Regions from separate parts of the Ruminococcus sp. AF20-12LB genome, predicted to be linked through region 4. Evidence: riboswitches for the same ligand, from Rfam matches in the RefSeq annotation. Region 4 holds a riboswitch; each other region holds the start of a gene.
What was found. A riboswitch is a leader RNA that binds a small molecule or an ion and turns the genes downstream of it on or off. The one in region 4 is predicted to bind cyclic di-GMP.

Region 1: another riboswitch for cyclic di-GMP. It lies ahead of DWX61_RS12160 (primosomal protein N'); the one in region 4 lies ahead of DWX61_RS09260 (ABC transporter substrate-binding protein).
Region 2: another riboswitch for cyclic di-GMP. It lies ahead of DWX61_RS06740 (hybrid sensor histidine kinase/response regulator); the one in region 4 lies ahead of DWX61_RS09260 (ABC transporter substrate-binding protein).
Region 3: another riboswitch for cyclic di-GMP. It lies ahead of DWX61_RS16280 (response regulator); the one in region 4 lies ahead of DWX61_RS09260 (ABC transporter substrate-binding protein).

What each region holds. Positions count from the first base shown of each region.
Region 1 covers NZ_QUGH01000009.1:83,053-88,433, forward strand. The annotation lists gene DWX61_RS18795 (hypothetical protein) at 1-554, opposite strand, end outside; gene DWX61_RS12155 (hypothetical protein) at 574-1,173, opposite strand; gene DWX61_RS12160 (primosomal protein N') at 1,435-2,064, opposite strand; cyclic di-GMP riboswitch class I at 2,254-2,334, opposite strand; gene DWX61_RS12165 (helix-turn-helix domain-containing protein) at 2,448-2,666, shown strand; gene DWX61_RS12170 (hypothetical protein) at 2,767-3,867, opposite strand; gene DWX61_RS12175 (hypothetical protein) at 3,867-4,070, opposite strand; gene DWX61_RS12180 (HU family DNA-binding protein) at 4,067-4,480, opposite strand; gene DWX61_RS12185 (LysR family transcriptional regulator) at 4,948-5,381, shown strand, end outside.
Region 2 covers NZ_QUGH01000004.1:133,707-139,087, reverse strand. The annotation lists gene DWX61_RS06740 (hybrid sensor histidine kinase/response regulator) at 247-3,453, opposite strand; cyclic di-GMP riboswitch class I at 3,686-3,776, opposite strand; gene DWX61_RS06735 (IS110 family RNA-guided transposase) at 4,352-5,381, opposite strand, start outside.
Region 3 covers NZ_QUGH01000016.1:27,122-32,502, reverse strand. The annotation lists gene DWX61_RS16290 (response regulator) at 1-1,468, opposite strand, end outside; gene DWX61_RS16285 (Hpt domain-containing protein) at 1,548-1,907, opposite strand; gene DWX61_RS16280 (response regulator) at 1,955-2,146, opposite strand; cyclic di-GMP riboswitch class I at 2,253-2,328, opposite strand; gene DWX61_RS16275 (RidA family protein) at 2,529-2,900, opposite strand; gene DWX61_RS16270 (serine hydrolase) at 2,995-4,461, opposite strand; gene DWX61_RS16265 (ATP-dependent DNA helicase) at 4,585-5,381, opposite strand, start outside.
Region 4 covers NZ_QUGH01000006.1:35,001-40,381, forward strand. The annotation lists gene DWX61_RS09255 (ATP-binding protein) at 1-796, opposite strand, end outside; gene DWX61_RS09260 (ABC transporter substrate-binding protein) at 943-2,787, opposite strand; cyclic di-GMP riboswitch class I at 2,888-2,963, opposite strand; gene DWX61_RS18945 (hypothetical protein) at 3,108-3,272, opposite strand; partial or broken gene DWX61_RS09265 (IS200/IS605 family transposase) at 3,481-3,555, shown strand; gene DWX61_RS09270 (RNA-guided endonuclease TnpB family protein) at 3,564-4,661, shown strand; gene DWX61_RS09275 (MATE family efflux transporter) at 4,643-5,260, opposite strand; gene DWX61_RS09280 (response regulator) at 5,208-5,381, opposite strand, start outside.

The DNA.
Region 1 (5,381 bases), on a different contig from region 4:
CATTTTTGGCATACATTCATAGGCGTTCCTGAACCTAAAAAGCCAGTAAATAAAGAATATCCTCTTGTGGTAGATCCAATTGAAGTTGAGCCACATTTCGGACATCTAACTTTTGGTTCTTCATAATCTTGAGAATTAGATGAAGAACTTAACATAAATGATTTAAATTCTCTGTCTAAAACTTCTTGATATAATTTGGAATCAAATTCTGGACTATCAACGACATACCTTTCTCGTAAATGAGTTTTAAATTCACGAAATTTATTTTTATCTCCTGTTCCAATTTTCATATATTCATCTAATGTAAAATTCGTATTTATTAAATGTTCACATCCACAATTTTTACATATTGGAGTTTCGTTAACTGAATAAGTTTCATCATTTCCACATTTAGGACACATATAATAAAATACTTGTGGTAAAAAATGCTCCGTTCCATTGGAATTGTACATATGTCCGCAGTAACTACACCTCATTACATTTTCTCCATATATTTCTGTCCAGCTTAATGTCTTTCTATTTTTACAATGTGGACATCTATCTTTTATATCCATAATATCACTCCTTTTGTAATTACCACTTGTACCCACAATTTAAGCATTCAAAAGTTTTTCTGACATTATTACTAAATAAACCAAACATCAATCCTCCACTTATCTTTTTACCTGTAGGAATTTTTCTAATGTTTGTAGAATTACATGTAGGGCAATGAAGTTTGTTTTTATTAGCTTCAAAATTCTTTCGTTTTTCTTTTTCCATTTTTTTAAGTTTTTTAGATGCTTTATATTCTTCTGCTATTAATGTATTATATAAATCAGAATCGAATACGTCACTGTTGATTGTATATTTTTCACGTAAATTTATTTTAAATTGTCTAAATGCTTTTGGAGATGAAGTACTTGCATTTTCATAATCTTCATCTGAAAACTCAGTTTTAATCATAGGTTCATAATGACAGTTCTTACAGATATGTTGATTATTTTCTGCATAGTTCCAACCCTTACCACATCTAGGACAAATGTAATATTGTCGTGGAGGTGCTATATATGGAGTACCGTCAGAGTTTGTATTCGCTCCACACATCACACACCAATAAATATTGTCTTCTTCATTAAAATATAATCCTTTTTTCCCGCATTTAGAACATTTTAATTTTTTATTCTTTTCCATCATTTTTGTTTCAACCTCCAAATAGAAAGTAGGTGTTTAAAATAAAAAATGCAAATCTATGTTTGACTGGTTAGTATATCCAATTTCAAAACATCATAAACCTAAAGAAGAATATATAAAAATTAAAAGAAAAATGTTAGAGTTAAAACAACAACAGGAACTTTTTTCTGATTAAGTAAATAATTCTTCTACCGAATATGAAAAATCATATTGGCGCATATATTCAACAATGAGTATTGAAAATCGTAGACAATTGGATCAAATCTACCATTTGTATCCGCAGTTTTTACAGTGAAATGTTTTTCTTATGTTATTGCTAAATATTCCAAATAAAAATCCACCAGTAATTTTAGATGCAGTTGATATTTTCTCTATATTAGTACTTCCACATGTAGGACATTTTGGGATATTTCTGTTTGACGCAATTTCTTGTTGTTTTTGATCGTATTCCACCTTTTCTTGCTCGATAGTTTTTCCTGTTTCGATCATTCGATTTAATTCTTTTTCTTTTTCATCTTGTATATTCTCATTGTATTTTTCAGAATTAAAATCAGGATTATTAGTAACAAATGATTCACGAAGTTTTTGGTCTATTTCTTTTTGACGGCAAGCTACACACGCTTCGCCATAAGTATAGCCTGTCATTTTTGTATTAACCATATCCCTTCCGCATTTTCGGCATTTCATTTGTGGATTATCAGGATCATATCCATCACTAAGAGCAATAAATCCACAAGAAGGACATATCATTACTCTTTGCTCATATGCTGTTGGTTCAATAATAGGATTACCGTTATAATCAATGTTTTTACCACAATACGGGCATCTATAATACCCTGATTTATCTTGCATTGATTCTTTTCTTCCGCAATGCGGACATTTTATTCTCATCATAAGATTACCTCAAATATGGAATAGTATACATATACTCCCTAGTATTATAAATGTCACTTATAATTGCAATAACTATCTATTCAACAATATCATACCCCTCAAAATTGTACCCTGTAGTTATAAGCATATAAATCCCTCCCCAATATAAAAAAACACTGCTCCATCGTAAAGCAATGCCTTAATCATCCAAATTGCAACTGGCTGTCATACATCTGCTTAGACCCTATAGTTTTGCGCCGCCAGATTTCTCTGGGTTTGCCGTATTCTATTTCACACTTTTTTCACAATTTCTTATATGCTCCATTATATTCGTCATTGCGAAGATATTCAAGAGTAAAAAGATATTTTATGGTTATTCTATCAAGAAAAAAGAAGGATAACTAATGATTGATTACTCTCCCTTCTGGGAAACGCTCAAGAATTCAAATGAAAATTGGTATACACTGACAAATAAACATCACCTATCACATAGTACCATGCACCGTCTAAAACACAATAAGGATATTTCCATGCGTACTGTTAATGATTTATGCCGTATCCTTAATTGTCAGATACAGGATATTTGTGTATATGTCCCATCCGATGACGATCAGCCATTATAATCCTTATATTCTATACGACATAAATTCTATTTCCTCGCTATGAAAATGTAAAAAAATAGGCATACCAAGGATTATTTTCCCTGATATGCCTATAATTATCTCAATATGGCTCTACTCGCACCGTAAGCAGTTTCTCATATATGTATTCTGGTATTTTGTCTCTATATTTCGACACTGTGACTGCAATATCACATTCCTTGAACTTCTTATAATCTGCAAAAGCTTCATCTATTGTGTTCCGATATGGTAAATCAATTATATCTTCTGTGCCAAAATAAGTAATCTGTCCGTAATATTTATTGACTTTACCATTATATCTTACACCAAGAGGAAGTACATTATCTGGGGTTTCTCCATCCTTATAATGCTTTTTGCTGTTAGCAAGCAATGTATTTAATCCTTGTGGCAGAATACAAATTGTCTCTGGAGAATACACCTTACTACCATTACCAAATAAATCCTTGTCTACAGCCATTGATTCGCCTGGTACTTCATAATATAATTCCAAGTATCTTTTGACAAATAACTGCGGATCATCTTTCCATTCTTGACACATTTCAACATCATCATAACACTTGTGTGCACTGCTACTGTTATCTTCTCCTTTACATCGACTGGAAATTGACCCATATGCAGACATAGCTTGACTTTTGGCATTGTTGACATACTCAATATATTCCTGCTCATAGCCTAATTCCTGCCATGTAATCTTACCTGCTTTCAGATTTCTAAAATCAGATTCGGAAACATAAATCAGATCCTTATACCAGTTATTTGTAAAGTCACCACTTTTATGCCATATCTTATGTCTGAATTTATACGGTTTCAGAAAACTTCTTGCTACTAATTCTTCAGGGCTAGTTTCTCTCTTCCAAGTTTCAATTATCGTTTTCCCAGTCTTTTTCCCTCTAACTTTTTCTTCTATTCGTTCTATCTCATAAACAGTATAATGGCATTGCCCCTGTTTGTGCTCATAAAATTTATTCTTATTTGGGTTTCTGTGGTTATTTACGCATCTTCCGTAATTAGAAATCCAATAGTTTTCTGTCTGCGGTATTCTTACAAATACTTCAAACGCACTGATTAATTTATATTTAATTGGATATTCTACAGGTATCATATCTGTTAGTGGTATCTCTGCCAGATTTTTATTCTCATTAAGAATATATTGCATTTTCATTTCTGTATTGTTTAATTCCATTATTTCTCTAATCCTTTCCCATCAGTAATATTTTCAACAGCAGTAGTTGTCCTGTCAGTCATTGGACACCACTTTGGACTTGTTTCTGGTAGAACATCTTCATCCAGCTTACCTATGAAATCTTTTCTATTTTCATGGTCACAATAATACATTCTCTTATTAACAGCGTAACATTTTACATATTTACAATCTTTACATCTCATTCTTCTTCTCCTTCTTCGTATTCATCATCTTGATTATTTGCTTCTTCTTTGAGGTAATCTCCATACGCTTCGCAAGCACGATTTAACACAGTACCAGATTTAAACTTTGCCTTATATCTTTCTGGAATCTCATACACATTTTTTCCTGTTCTTTCCATCCCCGAACGTACTGTTCTTTCTTTATAAAGTTTAGGTGCTACAGTGAAAAATCCATTTAATGACAATTTATCCCCATTAGCCAAAATGTCCTCTATTGTGCGAAGCATATAACGGATTGTCCAGTATGTATTCCAGTAATCTCCACCTATCCTATTTTTGGGTATTCTCGCATATTCTTTAAATCTATTAGCTTCTCTCATTTTGTCATGTACCATCTTGGTAAACTCTGCTTCATATATTGTTTTGTTCATTGTCATTTCCTCCTTAATTTTTGTTTACGAACTTCTTATCTTGTGCTATTATAGATGCTATATTCTTAAAATGCTTTATTTTGCGTTTAACCGAATTTTTATCCAGGATTTAAGTTTGTTTCATGGTTTCTTTGATAAAAGCACTAAAATAAGCCCATGAACTATAGATTGTCTACGTTCATGAGCTTATGCCAATACTCTTATCACAATATGCGGATTTCCTCCTGAATATTTATTCTGTTTTTGAATTTATTACCTTTTTTATTACCTTTTAAATTTACCCTTCGGAAAACCTTTAAAATCAAGAGGTTTCAGTTCCATTGCGTCCCGTGAGGTCGCAGGTTCAAATCCTGTTGCCCCGATTGAAAATTATAGATATTATAACAGCTAAGGTTTCCGAGGTCTGATGACTTCGGATTTTTTTATTACCTTTATTACTTTACTATTTTTCGAAAGGAAGGTTTTACATGCAGGATAATCTGTCTCTTTATCATATTTTTTATACGGTAGCACGTACCGGCAGTATCTCCCACAGTTCCCGGGATCTTTATATCAGTCAGCCCGCTATCAGCAAGGCAATCCAGAAGCTGGAGCAGAATCTGGATACCGTTCTTTTTAAACGAAGTTCCCGGGGTGTCACTCTGACCCCGGACGGTGAGCTTCTTTTTGAAAAAGTAAAAGAAGCTCTTTCACTTCTGGATGAAGGAGAAAATTCCATTCGCCATAACCGTTCCCGGGACATTCCAAAGCTGCGTCTGGGTGCCAGTTCTACTCTTACCAGATATGTACTGCTCTCCCACCTGAAAAACTATATCGCTCGTTTTCCTCATGTACGTATCACAATTTCCTGCCAGTCTACTTATCAGACTCTGCAGCTTCTGGATGAGGAAAAAATCGATCT
Region 2 (5,381 bases), on a different contig from region 4:
ACTTCTATATAAGGAACATGGTATGTTTCAGGGGAATTAATTGATTTGATCAAAGTGCAGTGTTTTATGATATTTGGCATACTTCCTGAATATGCAATTTTCCATCTTTTACTGTATATTGGCGCTTGTAACTGCTATTTCTGGAATCATACGAAGTACTCACTGTAAATCCTTCATTCTGATTCAAAATTTTCTGTCTGTTTGCTCTGTTCCTAGTAATATACTTTGTGATCACATGAAAATCAGTTACAGCCAGCTTTCCAGAACATCATTCAGCTTATTCATATCCAGCGGTTTCGCGATATGTCCATTCATGCCTGTATTTTTGGCCAGCTGTACATCTTCTGCAAAAGCATTGGCAGTCATGGCAACAATAGGCAGTTTTCCCTTTTCACCCGGAAGGCTCCTGATTGCTGCAGTTGCCTCATAACCATTCATGACAGGCATTTGGATATCCATAAAAACAAGATCATACAATCCTTCCGGAGAAGCTTCCACTTTTTCAACTGCAATTTTCCCATTTTCTGCCGTTTCCACTTTTGCACCTGTCATCTGCAAAATTTCACCAGCAATTTCTCTGTTCAACTCATTATCCTCAACCAGCAGAATCCTTTTTCCCGTGTAGTCTGATTCTGACAGCTTCTCCAGATAATTTCTTGCTGTTTTTTCTTTTCTTCCTGAAGTAAACTGCCGCAGTGTTGCCGTCAGCCTGGAACGGAACAGCGGTTTTGCAATAAAAGCATCTACACCTGCAGCCTTTGCTTCTTCTTCAATTTCGCTGAATTCATAGGATGTCAGTACAATGATGGGGAGCTCTTTTCCTATCCGTTTCCGGATCTGTCTGGCAGTTTCTATACCATCCATCTCCGGCATCTTCCAGTCTAAAATAACAGCAAAGTAATCATCTTTCAACTCATGCCGTGCATAACAGCGCTCAACTGCTTCCCTGCCAGAGAGAACCCATTCACCCATAATACCGATTTCCTTTAATGTTGCAACTGTACTTTCACAGCATGTCCTATCATCATCCACAACCAGGACCGGCAGATTCATCAGATCTCTGTCCTGTTCTTTTTCTTTTTCCTGAAGCTCCAGATAAATTGTTACTGTGATTTTAGTTCCCTTGTGCAAGGTACTGTCCACTTTAATAGTGCCATTCATCAGGTTCACAATATTTCTGCTGATTGCCATTCCCAGACCAGTTCCCTGGACTCTGGTTGTCCGGTGGTCATCCGCGCGGCTGAACGGCTCAAACATGATTTTCTGGAATTCCGGTGACATACCGATCCCATTATCCTCAATCGTAAATTCATAGCATCCAAGTTCTGAAAATCCATTTGGCTTTTCCTCTATGGAAAAAATAATATTCCCGCCATCCGGTGTATACTTGATCGCATTACTCATCAGATTCACAAATACCTGCTGAATCCTCAAGCTGTCACCACAGACAGCCTCATGTTCAATATGATTGATGTGTATATCAAAATTATGTTTATGTTCATCAAGCACCGGTTTCGTAAGTGTAATAAGATTATCTACCAGCTCTGACAGATTGAAATCTTCCTGTGCCAGTGTCATTTTTCCACTTTCAATGCGTGCCATATCCAATACTTCATTGATCAGCCCCAGCAGATGGCGGCTTGATTCTGTGATCTTGCCGAGGCATTCAATGACTCTGTCCTGGCTCTCAACATTTGCTCCTGCGATTGCTGTCAGACCCACAATCGCATTCATTGGTGTCCGGATATCATGGGACATATTGGAAAGGAATTCTGTTTTCGCACGATTTGCATTTTCTGCGGACCGGTAAGCCTCTTTCAGTGCCTGACGGGATTCAATCTCTGCTTTCTTCTCCTGTGTCACATCCATGGATGCCAGCAATACCTTTTCCAGCTTTCCATTCTTCCATTCCAAGGGAATATAAGAAGCGATTTTATAAGTCTTTTCATCCAGGCTGCAATACTCAAACTTATAAATATCATTTTCACTTTTCAGTTTTTTCCGAATATTATCCGGGGCTATCAGGATATCTATAGCTTCCAATGGTTCCAGTGTCTTATATTTTTCAAGAACCTGCATCTGAAAATCATGATAAAATCCCAGAGGTTTATATATCATCTGTCCATTCAGATTGTAGAATTCATATCTGTCATTTTCCAGATCACAGACAACAAAGCGGTCAACCAGACGCACTATGCTCTGGATCAGCTGCTCCATGGAAGCATTATCTGCTGCCATCTGCAGATGCCGTGCGCTCTCTACCTTTGTCTCTGTGATATCACGCAGAAAGATCATGGCATATTCTGAATCCTCTATTTCGCCACGTATGACCACATTGCGGACCCATCGTTCTTCTCCATTCAGAGTGATACGGCACTCTAAAGCCAATTCGGTTTCCAGCCCCTTCAGCCTTTCTGCAATATAACCACGGTCGTAAAAAGAGGATACCGCCTTCTTATCTGTCTCCACAACATAGGAATCCACAAAATGCCGGATCAATTCATCCCACGTATGACTCTGTTCAAAGACGGTCATCAGGGACGGTTCAACCTTAAAGGTATCAAAAGTATTCGCTTCCAGATTCACATAATACTCGCACAAATCTGCTTTCGTAAAAGCCCGGTGGAAAGCAGCAGATTTTTGTGCCTGCATGATTTCTTTTTTCTCCCCATCAATGTTAATAAAAATCCCGGCAATCCTGCTGGCAGAACCATCCAGACGGCGTATTACTTCTGCCGATGCCCGAAACCACTGGTATTGATTATCCTTCATTCTCATACGATACTCTACCTGGTATTTTATCTGGTTCGTCTTATCCTTAATTGCCGCCTGAAGCTGCACCATTACTCTTTCTTTATCCTGTGGATGCAGAAGATCTGACCAGGATTCCAGTTTATTCGGAAAGTCCAGGGTGTCATGATAGCCAAGCATTTTTCGAAATTCATGACTCCAGTTTGCATTCACAATCTCACTGTTTTCGTCACAGTCAAAATACCAGAAGCCGGAACAGATAGCCTCATTGAGCAGTGCCAAATTTATATGATCCCAGTTGACCTGTACGGACATAACCCAGATCTGTCTGCCCGCCTCATCTGTCGCATCCTCTTTACAAAGCCGTACATTATTCACTGTACCGTCTGCTGCAAGGATCTGTGCTTCCCCTGTTCCGTGAAGCTGCAAAAAACGGTCTCGCTCCAGTATATCTTCCTCGTCATAAAAGAAGTTTCTCAATGAGCCTTTTGTCTGTTCCATGAAAGTATCGAATGTATATCCTGTACTATGCAACAGCAGATTATCCACAGACAAAATAGACAGGTTTTGGTCATAAGATCCTGTCATTATACCTACCCCGCCATTATTTTCCAGTGTTTTCTGTACGGCCTGTGACATGGCCTGTGTCTGCCCCGTTACAGTCTCACCTAAGGAATATATTTTGTCTTCATAATTTTTCATTTTATAAAAGTCCTCTCTCCGTCTTATGCCTTCTTCATCCTGCTTTTATCTGTATACAGAAAACCTGTCCCTGCTAGTTTTGTTACCCATTTTTGCATACAAAAAGGACATCTGCCAAAATCTGCCAGTGTCCCTACTATATTCTTTAAAATCACACATCTATATAGTATAAAAGGTATCGGAATCTCTTCTGTTCAAACATCTTTTCCATATATTATGATGATATGGAAACAGTGGCAACCGGCTGACATGGTCAAGCTTTCTGACTTTAGTCCCTTCTGGCTTTGCGACCCTGCCTTTCAACAGGTTTGCCTTTAAAATAATTTTCATTTTTTCCAAAAATAAAATACCATGTGGTTTTTCTTACGTCAATAATATTTTGGTGGAAAATTTACATATATTTTAACCGAATCAAGTAACTCCCCTGTGGAGGTTGCGAAAAGCAATAAGCAGTGGGTGAGAACCTCTCTATTCTTTTTAGTGCATGTTCAACAAAAATCCTTGATTTTACTGACTTTGCTGAACAGTTAATAAGTTACATATATCTCCAAAATAGAGTTTTCTGGATATGAAGTGACTTCATGGAGTCCATTTCTGATGATTTTAGGTACAAGAAATAAAACGTCTTTATTTCTTCTTATGAAGGCCTTCCTGTTTCCTAAATCCACCTACAGTAACTAACCTCTCATGTCTACCAGGATCACCATCCTCTGACGGATCCTAAATCCCTTCGTTCTGCTTATCCATAGTTGGGTGCTGCTCATGCTCCTTTAGCAGGGTCGTTGCCCTATAGAAAATGTCAATGCAGCTACTGGCTCTACTTTGTCTTATATATTTTGCATTCCTGTTTCACAGCACCATTGATGGCGGACGCTTTCCTGTTTACAGTACTTTTTGCTCAGGCAGCTATTATGTCGCTTTTTCGGTGGATATCTGACATCATTTTAAATCTGTCATACTCCACACCTTTCGTTAATACCGCATAAAACACTCGGATCAACTTACAGCTGACGGCAACCATTGCCTGCCTTCGTTTCAGCGGATTCTTTACACGGGTTACATAGTAATCATAGATTTCACGGAACTCCTTGTTCCTTGCAAGCAGCGGTACCCTTACCTGATACAGGATCTTTCTGAGTTTCCTTCTCCCGCGTTTGCTGATCCTCGTCCTTCCTTTATGCTTTCCTGAACTGTTTTCTACCAGTTCCAGTCCTGCATACTTCTGGATCTGTTTCGGTGAATCAAAGCGTCTGATATCACCTACCTCAGCTATGAATCCTGCTATTGTGATGCTCCCTACTCCTTTAATGGCGAGTAACTTCTCCACATGTGGTACTTTTAGGATCATTTCCTCAAGTACTTTATTGACGGATTCTAACTGCGAAGTCCATAAGCGATGCTCTTCAAGCAGCATATATAATTCACTTTTTGTTCCAATCCCTCCGTCAAGTCCAACACTGTTGTGCGCAGCTTCAACCAGGGTCTTTGCCCTATCTTCAGTAACTCCTCTGCCACGCATCTTTTTATCATGCCAGATCTTTCGGATCCCATTTACTCCAAGCGCGATCACATCTTTTGGCAATGGTGCTTTTTCAAGCACTGCCAGGCCGCTTATTGCATCAAATCGTGTGTATAATCCCAGATATTCCGGGAAATGTATTGCAAGCCATCTCTGGATCCTGTTTGCAGATATGTTGTGCTGCTTCATGATCCTGTCACGGCTGTATACCAGGTCTCTTATTTCGGCATAAATGCCTTCTGGCATGTATGGGATTGAATATCTCCCATCCACAACTAGTTTTGCGATTGTTTTTGGATCTTTTGAATCTGTTTTCTTTGGACTGTTATCATCAAGTTCCTTGATCTTCTTAACCGAGAATGGATTGACCATTACTAATCTTTTCTGATGATCATTTACATACTTCGCA
Region 3 (5,381 bases), on a different contig from region 4:
CGATATATCCATCCTTCTTTAAAGGCGACCACAATGTATGCAACTTCAGTTTATACATTTGGCGGACATTCTCCACCGTTGCTTTTATCTGCACAGAGATTTCTTTATTTTGTACAGATGTCTGATGTAATAAAGCCTGAATATGATGAACATCTTCTTCATTTACTCCGAATTCTTTGAACAGATTGAAATTCGGATTATTTCTCTGACATAATATCTGCTGCTTTCCGTTTAATATAGTCAGCTGACCTGAAATTGTATTGTACTCAATTGAATTCATGCCACTGTTCGATTTGAAGAAATCGAGTTTTTCCTTCATGACCCTGACAACATTCTGTGAATAATTATGATTCGGTAAAGATCTGTCGCTGAGTATCTCATTTGAAAGTCTCTGTACTTCATGGTAATAGCTAGTATCATCCATCTCTTTATCAATCATTTTTGAAAGCTGAAGACTCAGTTCTTTCAGACACATAAGGAGGATGGGGTTAAATTGTCCACATTGCCCATCCAGGATCATTTGAATCGCTGTGTCATGATCAAATGCTTTCTTATAACATCTTTCACTTGTAAGTGCGTCATAAACATCGACAATCGACACCACCTGTGCGGAGATTGGTATTTCTTCTCCTTTCAGGCCATCCGGATAGCCTTTTCCATCCCATCTTTCATGATGCCATCTGCAGATTTCCCATGAAGCACGTACCAATGAATTGTCTTTTGGGAAATGCATATCCCGGATCATATCTGCACCAAGCTCACTATGAGTTTTCATAATCTTGAATTCTTCATCGGTAAGTCTGCCGGGTTTGTTCAGAATTTCTTCCGAAATACGGATCTTACCAATATCATGAAGAGAAGATGCTGTTGTGATCAAAGAAATATCTGCCTCTGTCATAGGATAAGCATCTGTTATTTTTACCAGTTGTCTCAGCATCATTTCCGTTGCTGTTTTAATATGCAGGATGTGTTCTCTGCTCTCACTGTTACGTGATCCCAATACATTACTCAGAATCCGGATCATAATATTATTATTTTCTTCTTTTTCGTAAACCTGATCATAAACCACATTGATCAGATGCTTTTGCTTCATATAGAGTCCAAGGGTATTCTGAACTCTTTTCTTTACAATCACAGAATCAAACGGTCGTGTGATATAATCCGTGATTCCCAGCTCATATGCCTTACGCATCGTATCAACAGCATCTTCAGAAGATATCATGATTACCGGAGTTTCATCTATACACCGACTTTGGTTCATCCATTTCAGAACTTCAAAACCATTCATCTGTGGCATATTGATATCTAAAAGCATCAGATCGATTCCCGGATTTTCTCCCATAATCTGAATTGCCTGATTTCCATTTTCAGCTTCCAGGTAATTATAAGTTTCTCTGAGAATCTCCTTCAACATATCCCTGTTAAATTCTGAATCGTCTACGATCAGGATCTTTTGTCTTTTATCCATATTTTTTATTTCCTTTATCCATGTGGGTTTTATGATATTCCGGACACCCGGTCAAAAACAGAAAGTCGTGTCGCATCACTTAATTCGACAGTCCCTTCTTTATTTCTTCAATCATCATTTCATATACTTCTGTTACTTTTTCCATTGCCTCCGATATCCCCGGCTGCGCTCCGGTTCTATCTCTCAAAAGTTCTGTTAACTCATTACTAACCTCATACAGACGGTCAAAAGAAAGATTCTGACAAACCCCTTTCAATGTGTGTGCACTGCGGAAAGCATCTTCATAATTTCTATTCTTCAATGCCAGTTTTAACTGCGGGTAACTCTGATCCTCAAGGAACTTTAATGTAAATTTCCGAATCAGTGCTTCGCTTCGAAGGCGTCCTAAAACATCTTCATAATTTCCTCCGATAGCTTCATAGCATTCCTGTATTGTCATAATTTTGTCCTCCTATTATGTTTCACTGCTTATTTATCATTGCTACATCAATTACATTCCACCAATTTATGAATTACTTTTATCAGTAATCCCAGATCAACAGGCTTAACAATATGTTCATCCATCCCTGCTTTTTTTGCTCTTATTCTGTCCTCCGTGAATGCATTTGCTGTCATTGCAATGATCGGTATTGTCTTTGCAACTTCATAACCATTCATTACCGGCATCATAATGTCCATAAGAATGACTTTCGATCACAGCGGATATTCGCAATCCGCTTCGCTGCTTGTTCATAACCGAATAACACCATAAAAAAGCACCGTCTCACAGACAGTGCACGTCATTTCATGCAACTGGCTGCCATTTTACAGGCCCTGTAGCTTTGCGTCCCAGATTTTCATCTGGTTTGCCGATCATCCTTATTATAGCTTTTACACGTATACCAAAAAACTGGTCTTATTATACTATAGCGCTCTACTGTACACAAGAAAAATATTACCGTTTCAACACCTGAAAACAAAAAAGGAGTGCACTCCAGAACAGAGAAAAATACTTTATCCCCACGAAAAAAATCCCCGCTGTCTGACTGAAATCAGACAACAGGGATTTTTTATCAAATCATCAGATTGCTGCGATCACTTCTACCTCGCAGAGAACGTTCTTTGGCAGTGTCTTGACTGCAACACAGGAACGTGCAGGTTTGTTTACGAAATATTTGGCATATACTTCATTAAATGCCGCAAAATCGTTCATATCTGCAAGGAAGCATACTGTCTTGACTGCATTCTCATAGCTGGAACCGGCAGCTTCCAGAACTGCTCCGAGATTCTTCATAACACGGTCAGCCTGCTCCTCGATGGTTGTTCCAACTACCTCTCCAGTTGCCGGATTCACCGGGATCTGACCGGATGTGTAAAGCGTATCTCCATGGATGATAGCCTGGGAGTATGGTCCGATTGCTGCAGGTGCTTTGTCTGTATGTACTGTCTTCATAATAGAATTCTCCTTTCATGAACATTTCGGATACTTCTCTGTCGGAAATATCCATCAGGATCTTACTCAGCTGTTTTTTATTCTAACTCACAGATCACCCCTGGTCAAGGTCCATATTCAGATAATTATAAACAATACCGGAAATATCCCGGATATGCGAAACTGCGTCCCCAGGTTTACAGTCTTCTGACATCACACAGAGGATATATGTAGTCTTTTCTCCATATACAATGGCGATATCATGCTGGTCCGTATCCGTTTCTCCAGTCTTATTTGCAATTTCCACGGACGCAGATATCCCGCTGGGGATCTTAGTAGTAACCTGCTGGTTCAGAAGCAGATTACGCATAGCCTCCGAAGCTTCTTTCGATACACATTCTCCTTTATAGATCCGGAAAAGAAGCTCTGCGCAGTCTTTTACGGAAGTGGTGTTCCTGCCGCCGAGGCCGACGTCCTTTGAAGAGGACGGGCTTAAGATGTGCTGAACGGAAGTATCTGCAAATTTCTGTTCCGCAAGAAATCCATTTACAGCCTGCGCTCCGTCCTTAAAAACACCCGATGCTGTCTGCAGACGTACCAGCTCATTAAAGGATTCATTGTCACTGACTGTGATCATATTCCAGAGAAGATCATTGACCTTTGTGGATACGGACGGATCTGTAACATCTTTTTTCATTTTTGCCGCTTCGCTCTGAAGGACTGTATCCATGTTGGCATAGGTCTGGGCCATGACAAACACTTTGATCAGACTGGCTGAGTACAGCGACTGGCTGTTCTGTTCAAACTCCTGACCACTGGTCAGATCCTTTACATAAACGCTCCATGTACCCTCATAGGTTCCAAGAAGATCCGCAAGCCGTTTCTCAAGGCCATCCATTCCCAGATCTTTAGTCTCGACTTTTCCGGATGCATCAACGGAAAATCCCTCCGGAGTCTCTCCCTCTTCCTGGAGCAGAACGCCGTTTTCTCCGCCAAAATAATAATATCCGTCAAACATCTGTCCTGCAGCATTCATTTCCAGATAATGGATACCCGGATCCGTAACCATTTTTCCATATTCATCAAAATAATACAGCCCGTTGTACGTTGTTTTGTCCACCACCAGATTATCCATATAACGTACCTGTGGAGAGGCGCTGAGTTTTCCCAGATTGTTTACCATATAACAGCCGTCAAAAGAAACTTCCGCACCGCTGCCGTCTTTTGCCGGCGCCTTCAGATCGGTGATCTGGACCATATGCGAGTTTCCCGCTGTAAACTTACCGCTTTCGTCGTGATAATAATATCCATCAAAAACCGTTCCGTCGATCTCAAAATGATCAAAATAATACACTGCCGGAGTATTTTCTTTGGTTCCATCTTCATTCAGGCAGTAAAAGCCATTGCTTTTCAGAATATATTTCCCGCTTTCACCGGGAATTGGAAGTATCTGGGACTCCTCCGTAACAGAACCAAGGCTTCCCTGTGCCGTCTGCTGCACTGTTGTCGCAAAAACCGGCTGTGCGAGCATCACTGTGCTCAGACAAAATGCCAATACTTTATATATTTTTTTTCGTCTCATATACTTCTTTCACTTTTCTTATGATCCTGTTTTACAGTTTCCTGTCCTGATCCGGCATCCACGCATTCCTCCGGTGATTTTCCAGATAAAGACTCTATAAGTATATCGGATTTCTCCGTTCTGTCAAGTAAACCTCTTCCAGAATGTCTCCACTGCGCCTTCTACCGTATCCAGCCTGCAGCCTGTACGGTCCTGCCATTCCCGGGGAAAGATTTCCTGGTAATCCCGGTCCCAGAAGCGGTCATCCAGAAGCAATATCACGCCTTTATCCTCTTTTGTGCGGATCACGCGCCCGGCGGCCTGAAGCACCTTGTTCATACCCGGATAGCGATATGCATAATCAAAACCACAGTGATTCTTTTTATCGTAATACTCTTTCAGGATCTCACGCTGACTGCCGATCTGGGGAAGTCCGGTTCCTACGATCACTGCCCCGATCAGACTTTCCCCTGTCAGATCAACACCCTCGGAAAAAATCCCTCCAAGGACACAGAACCCTACCAGGGTACCTTCCCGTTCCTGAAATTCCTCCAAAAATCCTTCCCGTTCCTTTTCTGTCATATCCGGTGTCTGACACACGCAGCGCACCCAGTCTACGGAAAATTCTTCCTCATAAACCTGCAGTACGTCTTCCATAAGACGATACGACGGAAAAAACACCATATAATTTCCCGGCCTCTGCCAGACACACCTGGCAATATATCCGGCGATCTTCCGGTATTCTGCACGATTTCTCCGGGTATACCGGCTGCTTACATCGCTGCCGATAAGAATCCTGCGGTTTTCTTTTGGGAAAGGAGACTGCACATAAATCCCATATGCATCACGATCTGTTGTCAAAAGCTCCCGGTAATAGAGCATTGGAAACATTGTAGCTGAAAAGAAAATAGCACTTCTCCCTTTTTTCAGGTATTCTCTCA
Region 4 (5,381 bases):
CGGCAAAAAGTAAAAGTATAGAACCTGCCATGAGTATTGTTGTAAACAGCACCGTTTTCTGGTAATCCATCAGCACATTGTCAACAACTCCCTTCGCCACAATGCATACCAAAATGGTGTTGTTGCTTTCTATCGGGCAATACCCCAGATAATAGGGGTTCTGTTTTCCCAAAAGTGCAACTCCGGATTCTCTGTTATCAAACTTCTTTTTGAACAAATCAGCTTCCTCTTCTGTAACAGCCTGTTCCCCTTTTAAATGTTTTAACAAAGAATAATTACGCAGGTATTTATCACCACTCTGGTTCGTATACGTAATATTTCCGTCATGATCCAACATGAACAAATATGCATTCCCATCATAACCTTTCAGTTTTAACATGGAATCCAGTTTCGAATGATCATACACAGTTCCAATTGCCGTATAAGTTTCCCCATCGATCGTATATTCCTGACATGGGATCGCAACCAGATAACCGTCTTTTTTCTTCTGATCATAATCAAGACGCACCAGTTTTCCAATATTGTATCCATTCTTTAAGTCCAGCAGAAGTTTACTTGGCATATCAATCCGCATTTTTGTTCCACCTGCTGATATTGCCTGACCATTCTCCTGAATGAATATAAGGGTACTTTCCGATTCTTTTTCCCATGCCTCAAAGAAACTTTTGTTCACATCCGTTTCAAGAGACAGCTCCCTCTCATGAAGTAAAAATTCCTCAACCAACTGCAGCTGGCTGTAGTATCCACTCACCTGAAGATCATAGGTCTGCTGTATCTGTTCAACAACAGCTCCCATACTGCTTTTTCCGTTTTCGCTGATATACTTCTTAGACTTACTTATCAGATACTTGATACAACCTAAGCTTAAAAGAATAATAAGTAGTATAAGCAACAGCCTTGTTATTTTTTTTCTTTTATTTACCGTTTGTTCTATCTCCACTTTTACTGTTCAACCTCTATATAGTCTTCCGGTGCTGACGGCTGCTGTCCTTTTGACATTGCTTCGATCCATGCACTTGATAATGTTGTCTCTTTAAGCTGCTCAATCTCACATTTCGAATTTATTTTTTTCAATACAGACATTGTGGTGTCTGTAAGAAGAATAGAGTATTCCTTTTCTTTGTCTATTTTCTTATCGTTAACTGTTAAGTCCTTTAACGAAAATCCACTTTCCTCTTGATTGACGATCATTTTCATACCGGATGCAATTGGTAATTCGTATTTATTGGTTACGTAAAAATTCTCATCCGCATCGGCGAGATAATTTTCCACGAGTTCACAAACCTGTTTACCATTGATTTTTGCAACATATAATGCTGTATCTGAACTCTTCGCTGTCATCATGCCAACCCGGCTGCTGGTGCATTCTCCTTTGTACATAGAGGAAGTGAAATAATAATATGGTGCCAGCGCCAGCTGTGCATCATTTTCTTCTCTGATCGTAGTTAAAATGGAAGATGCTGCATCACGGCCATTTCTATCGTTCAGTGAAATGGAATATTCATTTTCAAAATTCACCGTTGCTTTTTCTTCTGGATCTTTACGATTTATTGCACTGCGAAAAGTATCATAAGCCTGTGTTTCATCCATTTCTCCTGACAGTAATCCGTGAACAGCCTCAAGACTTGCATCAAATGATTTTTGAGCGGAATACCGGATATAAACAGCATTATTATTAATTTCCTCTTCCAGTCCAGGCACATCCTGCATCATGGTTGGAACATCTGTATTCAATGAAATAACACCGCTTCCATCCGCAATCAGCTTTTGCCCCTCTTCTGAAATCATACAATCCAGCACATCCAGTGCAGTATCCAGTTTCTCCCGGTCTTTTTCCAGGTTTTTGTTAAATGCAATGTTTAAGGACGGAGTCATGTACACATAGGATTCATCCGATGTCTGTGAAAAGTAAGGAATACGGATCAGATCCGCATCCATCTGTTTCTGCAGCTGCTGCATAACCGTCGGATGTCCATGAAACATTGCTGATTTTCCCTCGACAAACATCTGGGTTCCTGTATTGATGTCAATATTGATATCTTCTTTACCAAAGTGCGAGTCCTTAAGAAACTGACTGGTTTCTGAAAAAATACGTTTCCATAATGTATCATCAAACTTTACTTCATCCGCTGCAGTCTCTGCACCGTTTCGCCATTCAATACCATCCAGGCTTGTAAACTCACCGATTGCCGCTGCCTGGATGATTTCATTATTAGACCAGTCTTCACCAATATCCATGGAATACGGTTTTATGCCATTATCATAAAACTGCTGACAGGCCTGTACATATTCCTCATAATTTTCTGGAATCTTTACGCCATACTGATCAAACAGTGTTTTGTTGGCAATGATCGTCTGCGGAATACCACAGATTGGCAGCCACTGGATTTCATCCTCCGCATTCTTATAATATTGCACCGCATAAGAATAGTACTTGGAAACAACATCATAAGAAGCAAAATCCATAAGATAAGGCTGTAAGTCCTGTGCATCTGTTCCAGAGAATCGACGTACTGTTATGATATCCGGTAATTCATCATGTTCTTTAAAATAACTGTATAAATCAGTATCATTGTTACCAATAATAAATTCAATATCCTGATCTGGGAACTGTTCATGGATATAGGGTGCAATATTTTTCATCAAACGATTTTCCCATAGATAAACGGTAAGATGATCATCATTTTTAGATACCTCTTTCTTTGACTGTCCACATCCAGACAAGACAGCAGTTGCTACAAGTACACCTGACACCACTGCTGTCAGACAACTTTTTACCTTTTTCATACTTTTATTTTCCTTATTCTTTCCTGATAAAATCATTATTGTTACGTCTATGAAATAACATCGTTAAAAAAGCACTGTCAGACAGACAGTGCACCTCATTTCATGCAACTGGCTGCCATTTTACAGGCCCTGTAGCTTTGCGTCCCAGACTTTCATCTGGTTTGCCGATTTCCTTATTATAGCTTTAATCTTATGCCCAAAATTGATTTTATTATACTTTAACGTTCAATTATACACAAGAAAAATTTACCGTTTTAGCACCCGAAAAACAAAAAAGAACAGCCGATACATATACTCGAACTGTTCTTCTACTTTTGAAGTCAATGAAGCATTGACATTACTGTTTCCTGCCCATTTGTATTCAGATCATTCCATATCCTTAAAACTTCCTCCCGCTCTTCTGTCAGATCTTCCATATACTTCTGATACTCTTCATTACCTTTTCCTTGCTGATAACTGATCCAACTTTCATCTGTCAATTTCATTTCATTCTGCATTTTTAACAAATGTAGCAAGAATTCTCCCACCTCTTCAGGTGGTGAGATGAATTGCACATCTGGGCATATCTGCTCAAAAAATCCCTATAGTACAAAAGAAACACTTGTTCTCCATCCCCTGATGTAGTATACTAAAAAAGAACAATTAGTTCATAAATACATATCAGTCGATAAAAGAAAATGAATGATAAATATAATGGAATTAGACAATAATTCCCATTCAGTATTTCTACTATACTATCACCTGGTGATGGTTATAAAATACAGAAGGTGAGAAGAATGAACCGCGCCGTAAAAATAAGGATCTATCCAAATAAAGAGCAGAAAGTCCAGATAGAGAAAACAATCGGCTGCAGCCGCTTTATCTATAACCAGATGCTCGCGGACAAGATCAGCTATTACCAGAAAGAAAAAAAGATGCTCCGGAACACACCGGCCGGATATAAGAAGGAATATCCCTGGCTGAAGGAGGTAGACTCCCTTGCCCTGGCGAATGTGCAGCTGCATCTGGAAAGTGCGTTCCGGAAGTTCTTCCGGGAACCATCCTGCGGATTTCCACGTTATAAATCAAAGAAGCATACAAGAAATTCGTATACGACCAATGCAGTAAACGGGAATATCCTTTTGCAGGATAGCCATCTGAAGCTTCCGAAGATGGCTGCCATAAAGATAAAACTCCACCGGCAGATTCCGTCAGACTGGAAGCTGAGATCCGTAACTGTGAGCCGTGAGCCATCCGGGAAATATTTTGCAAGTCTTTTGTTCTGCTGTGAGAACCAAACCGTGGAAAAAAGACCGGCAGAGAGATTTCTTGGGATCGATTTTGCCATGCAGGGAATGTGTGTATTTTCTACAGGAGAAAGAGCTGGGTATCCTATGTTTTACAGAAAAGCAGAGAAAAAACTTGCAAGGGAACAGAGAAAGCTCTCCCACTGTGAAAAAGGAAGCCGGAACTATCAGAAACAGAAGAAACGGGTAGCTTTATGTCATGAAAAGATAAAGAACCAGAGAAAAGATTTCCAGCATAAGCTCAGCAGGGAGCTTGCTGAAAGATATGATGCAGTATGCGTGGAAGATCTGAACCTGAAGGGAATGTCCGGAGGCCTGCATCTTGGGAAAGGCGTGCAGGATAACGGGTACGGGCAGTTTCTGTCCATGCTTGGATACAAGCTGGAAGAGCGCGGAAAACATCTTATAAAAGTAGACCGTTATTTTGCATCCAGCAAGATCTGCAGTGTATGCGGACATAAGAAAAAGGAACTAGCATTGTCGGATAGAATGTATGTCTGTGAATGTGGAAACAGGATGGACCGGGATGTGAATGCAGCAGTCAACATCCGGGAAGAAGGAAAAAGGATCTATAAAGAATGTGCCTGACGGCACAAGAAAAAAATCCGTAACCGGATAAACATAAAAAACAAAACCGCAGGACACGCGGGGATAGCCTGTTTTAGCTTTGCCCTAAAGGGCAATCGAGCAGGAAGCCCCCACTTCAAAATCGTAAGATTTAAGTGGTGGGAGCATGTCACTTTGATATGAAAAATGAGCAGTAATACTGCTGATGCTACCTGTCCAATTACAGTTGCGTAGGCTGCGCCTTTCACTCCCATTTCCGGGCAAGGTCCAATACCGTAGATCATGATCGGATCAAGGATGATATTTACAACCGCTCCAACCACCTGACCAATTGTGGAATAAAGAGAACGGCCTGTTGCCTGGAGTAACTTTTCAAATAGAGAAAAGAAAATAATACCAAAAGAAATTACGCAACATATCCTCAGATAGCTGACCCCCATCTCAAGTACTTCTGTATCTACTGTCTGCGATGAAATATATGCTTTCACCCCAAAGATACCAAACAATAAGCAAACCGCATAAATGATCACTCCCAGAAACAGACTGCTTCCGTCAGCCCCTCCGACTTCATAAAGAAGAGTTCGTTTCCTGCTCAGGTTTCTCGATTCTGAGCATGCGATATCCGATTCCTATGTGTGTCTGGATATATTGTACACCGTTTTTTTCAGGCTCCAGTTTTTTCCGCAGTGTTGCCATAAAGACCCTGAGAGAAGCAACATCGTTTTCCGAGCAGCGTCCCCA